2 regions of the Metabacillus sediminis genome follow, and region 2 is predicted to be linked to the other one. Evidence: predicted binding sites of a transcription regulator. Region 2 holds the regulator's gene; the other holds the start of a gene.
The links. The regulator NrdR, encoded in region 2, represses ribonucleotide reductase genes. The targets are predictions, from matches to a motif close to AACACNATATATNGTGTT.
Positions count from the first base shown of each region.

Region 1: a site for NrdR is predicted at 1,116-1,133, ahead of WCV65_RS13240 (vitamin B12-dependent ribonucleotide reductase). Genes of this name have one in related genera too.

Region 1 is NZ_CP147407.1:2,527,590-2,529,999, reverse strand. It holds gene WCV65_RS13245 (biotin/lipoate A/B protein ligase family protein) at 1-828, shown strand, start outside; gene WCV65_RS13240 (vitamin B12-dependent ribonucleotide reductase) at 1,222-2,410, shown strand, end outside.
Region 2 is NZ_CP147407.1:2,867,310-2,869,719, forward strand. It holds gene WCV65_RS14930 (DnaD domain protein) at 1-761, opposite strand, end outside; gene nrdR (transcriptional regulator NrdR) at 832-1,293, opposite strand; gene WCV65_RS14940 (cytosolic protein) at 1,359-1,760, opposite strand; gene speD (adenosylmethionine decarboxylase) at 1,900-2,280, opposite strand.

The DNA of each region.
Region 1 (2,410 bases), 340 kb from region 2:
GAAAAATGGCGATTTATTGATTCAGGAAATTGTTCACCTTCCTTCAACATGGCATTGGATGAAGCGCTGCTGGATTGGCATAGCGAAGGGAAAATTCCACCGGTTATCCGTTTCTATGGATGGAATCCTGCAACCTTATCCATCGGCTATTTTCAAAAGGCTGAAAAAGAAATAGATTTTGATGCGGTTAAACGGCACGGTCTGGGGTTTGTCAGAAGACCGACCGGAGGCAGGGGCGTACTTCATGACCAAGAGCTTACATATAGTGTCATTGTAACGGAGGAGCACCCGGAGATGCCCCGCACGGTTACAGAAGCCTACCGGGTTATTTCTGAAGGAATATTAGAAGGCTTTCGGAATCTTGGTCTTGATGCGTACTTTGCAATTCCAAGAACAGATGAGGAAAAAGAAGGCCTTAAAAATCCGCGATCTTCTGTTTGCTTTGATGCACCATCCTGGTATGAGCTCGTAGTTGAAGGGCGAAAAGTTGCAGGGAGTGCTCAAACCCGCCAGAAGGGTGTCATCCTGCAGCACGGCTCGATCCTGCTTGATTTGGATGAGGATAAGCTGTTTGATTTATTCAAGTATCCCAGTGAGCGGGTAAAAGAACGGATGCGCAGAAATTTTAGCAGTAAAGCTGTTGCAGCGAATGCTTTAAGAGAAACGCCTGTCACAATGGAAGAGGCGCGTAAGGCATTTAAAAAAGGATTTGAGACCGGATTGAATATTGAACTGGAAGCTTATGAACTTTCGCAGGATGAACAAATGTATGTAGAAAATCTCGCAAAAAGTAAATATGAAAGCAGTGACTGGAACTTTAAAAGGTAGCAAGGATAGGGCGGCATTTGTGCCGCTTTTTCCTTTTGCCAGAAATTACTCTATGATCACGAAGAACATTTGTTCTATAATGGATGTAGTCGTAAATTATTTTTACTGCAGCAAGAAAATAATTCAATTATTTCCTTTATTTATCAGAAGTTGGTTTAATAGGAATTATTGCAAATCACAAATTGGTTTAATTTAAATAGCAGATGCAGCAGAATCTCTTATTTTCTCTGTTTTTCTCTCGTTTTTGTTTAGTTTTCGATTTGACAAACAAGGGAAAAACCAAGCTATAATCAATATATAGTATTGTTCTTAATAATGAATGCACTATATGTTGATTATAGGGCCTGATGTATGATATTTTTACTTAGTACTATTGGAAGAGGAGTTGTTAACATGCCCGTTTCGTTAGAGGAGAAGATGAAAATGGATGTAGACAAGCTGAATAAGGATATTTCCTTGTTCACGCAGGTGCATCCGGTGACAGATGACATGCACCTTACACATAAAGGCGTTTCCCGTCTTGTCATGCTTGACAGGTATACATTTAAGGATACGGAAAAAGTAACGTTATCCAAAGGTGATTTCGTTGTTCTGACCATAAAAGAGGATCCGAAGTTTCCGGCTAGGGGACTGGGTTACATAACGGAGCTTGATTGGACGTCAAAAACAGCTACTGTTTTAGTAGATGAGGAATACCGTCATTCTCTGGACAAGCCTGAGGAAATCGAAAGCGGATTAATCGTTAGATCCTTAGATGTCATTGAAAAGCCTTTGGAAGTCTTTTACGAACAAATTGCGAAACGAAATGCGACTGGCCTTGCTTCTGTGGAAAAAACCGAAGAAAAACGCCAGGAGTGGTTTGCAAAGTTCTATCAGGAGCTTGTCGCCACAAACTTCGTGCCTGCAGGCCGTGTTTTATATGGAGCAGGAGCTGGAACAGACGTTACGTACTTTAACTGCTATGTCATGCCTTTCGTTCAGGATTCGCGTGAAGGAATTTCTGAGCACCGTAAACAGGTAATGGAAATCATGAGCCGCGGAGGCGGAGTGGGAACGAACGGATCAACCCTCCGGCCGCGCAACACGCTTGCACGCGGAGTAAATGGTAAATCGTCAGGATCGGTTTCCTGGCTTGATGATATCGCAAAACTTACGCATCTTGTGGAACAGGGCGGATCAAGACGCGGTGCCCAAATGATTATGCTTTCCGACTGGCACCCGGACATCGTGGAATTCATTATATCCAAAATGCAAAATCCGCGTATCCTTCGATATCTTATTGAAAATACAAACGATGAATCCATTAAAAGAGCAGCGCAGGAAAAACTGAAATTCACTCCTTTCACACAAGCGGAACAGGACATGTATCAGGGCATTGTAAATTACAAAGCCATTCCTGGAAACGGCGGTTTTTCTGACAAAGTGATGAGAGATGCAGAATCGAAGCTGAAAACCGGCGGAACGTACAGTGTACACAACTCTGAATTCCTAACAGGGGCAAATATCTCCATTTGCCTGACGAACGATTTCATGAAGGCTGTAGAAATGGATGAGGAATATGATTTAAGGTTCCCTGATGTTG
Region 2 (2,410 bases):
GGCTGAAGCGAATCCATGAGCAGGTTTTTCATATTGATCGGATCAATTCCATACACGTAGGACAGCTTCACAATGGTTTCCTTGACAGGCTCCGTAATTGATTTTTTAGAGATAACCGATTCTGACAGCCCTTCAAACAGCAAATCAAAGTCAAACACGGATGGTGAGAGGTTCGGCTCATTCCCGTCTGTTTCTCCGATGTATTCTCTTTCATCGCCGGGTCCTTCATCGCCTTGCGTCATCGTCATCTCGCTCGGCTGAAGGGACTGAAATACCTCATCAAACGATCGGGTCACATTTTCAGCAGTACCGCGTTCTTCATCCGTGAAGTATTGTTTAAGCTGCATATAGGTTGTATGTCCAACCCGATTATATAAATAAATATTCAGCATTCCATCGTTAAAAAATGCATCCGGTTTAAGAGGAGGCTGAATCTCATAGATGAACATGCGGCTGCCGTCCATTTCTTGAAAATAGGAAGTCAGCAAGCCAATTCCTTCAAGCTTAATCCGTTCAGAATAAAAGCTTTTTAAATTCATTTGAGTCAATGTCATCAAGCGGTGGTGGGGATGTTCCTTTCCCCATACCCGGTCCTGTTCAAGCTCTGCCCACAAGGTCATATATAAACCAAGAGCAGCCGTACCGAGAAGCGGCTGATAAAGCATAGTTACAAGCTTCCGGTCGTATTCCTGGAGGATGCCCTGGCTTCTCGCCCGGTACCTGTCACCCGGAATTAGTTCCTTCCAATGATAATCCTTCACTCCGATTGCCTCCCCATTTATAAGAATAGCGATGGGGAAAAGGAGCCGGAAGTATCAATGATCCGTACTCCTAATTGCTTTCCCTCTTAATCAATTCCTTTAACTCATCTATAAAAACATTAATATCCTTGAATTGTCTGTATACAGAAGCGAAGCGGACATAAGCGACTTCATCCACCTGTGCAAGGCGATCCATGACCATTTCTCCAACACTATCGCTTTTCACTTCTGAAACGCCATTGTTTCTTAATTCTTTTTCAATATCCTGGACGATTTCCTCAAGCTTTGTCAGGGGAACAGGTCTCTTTTCACATGCTTTAATCAGACCGCGCAGCATTTTTTCTCTGCTGAATTCTTCGCGCGTCCCTTCCTTTTTTACCACAATCAGCGGGATCTCTTCCACTTTTTCAAATGTGGTAAACCGGTATTGGCATTCTTCGCACTCTCGTCTCCTCCGGATGGCTTTGCCTTCTTCAACCGGTCGGGAATCAAGCACCCGTGTACCCTGATTATGACAAGTAGGACACTTCATGTTTTATTAACAGCTCCAATCCATGCATGGTAACCGGGCTATGCCCTATATGATCTATCGTTTCTTTATTTGCCTGAATTCAGTCCGGATCCGACAAATTTTAATTCACTGTCTAATTTCTGCTGAAACTCCAGAATGACCTTTCTGCTATAGCCGAAATCTGTCGGAAGAGCCGTGTCGGATGAAACGGAAAAATCAATGGCCGTCTCAAATGGTCTTACAGAGATGACTGTTGCTACCAAAAGAGCAGATTTAGGTTTTTGAATCTGCACACTGATTTCCCCGCGCTCCTCTGAAACGGATGTAACTTTACAGCCGCCTCTGACAGCTGCTGCAGCCTGTACGGCTTCCATTGCTTTTTTTGCCGTTGCTTTATAGTAGCGGCTTCTCAATTCAGGATCTTGATGCGTCTCAGCTGTTTCGCTATGTGCTGAAAAGAAAGCTTGAACTTTTTTTAATAGACTCAAAGATCTTCTTCTCCTCTGCAACACCCTGAATGGGTGTTATATGTATTTATCTCTATCATACTGTTTTTTCCGGATAATCAAAAGAGGTGTGAATGAATCTTCACACCTCTTTACCCAATGACATTATCAAACTTCAAAATTACTGAGCTTTTGCTTGAGACTGTTTTACTTGAACAGGTCCCATGCCGCGTGGAATTTCGATATTCTCACGTGTTTGTGCACTAAGTGCCTCAGCAATGTAGTCGGCAGCAATATTCGGATTTAAATCTCCGCATGTGTATACGTCAATACTCGCATACCCATGTTCAGGAAAACTGTGAATGGTTAGGTGGGATTCAGAAATAATGACAACCCCGCTCACACCTTGTGGAGCAAATTTATGAAAAGCTACCTCTCTAACTTCTGCACCAGACTTTAAAGCAGCATTAACAAACGTTTTTTCAATATAATCCATGTCGTTCAACTTATCGAAATCACAGCCCCATAGTTCTGAGATTACGTGTCGTCCCATTGTTTCCATAGTCATGGATCCCCCTTATTCATATTTGGCATTGAATGAAATTCTCCGCACATTGGCATGCCATACTACCACGGGGGAAAGTTAGTCCTAAGAGGTCCTAACCCTTTAAGTAGCCACAACACCTTGCTCT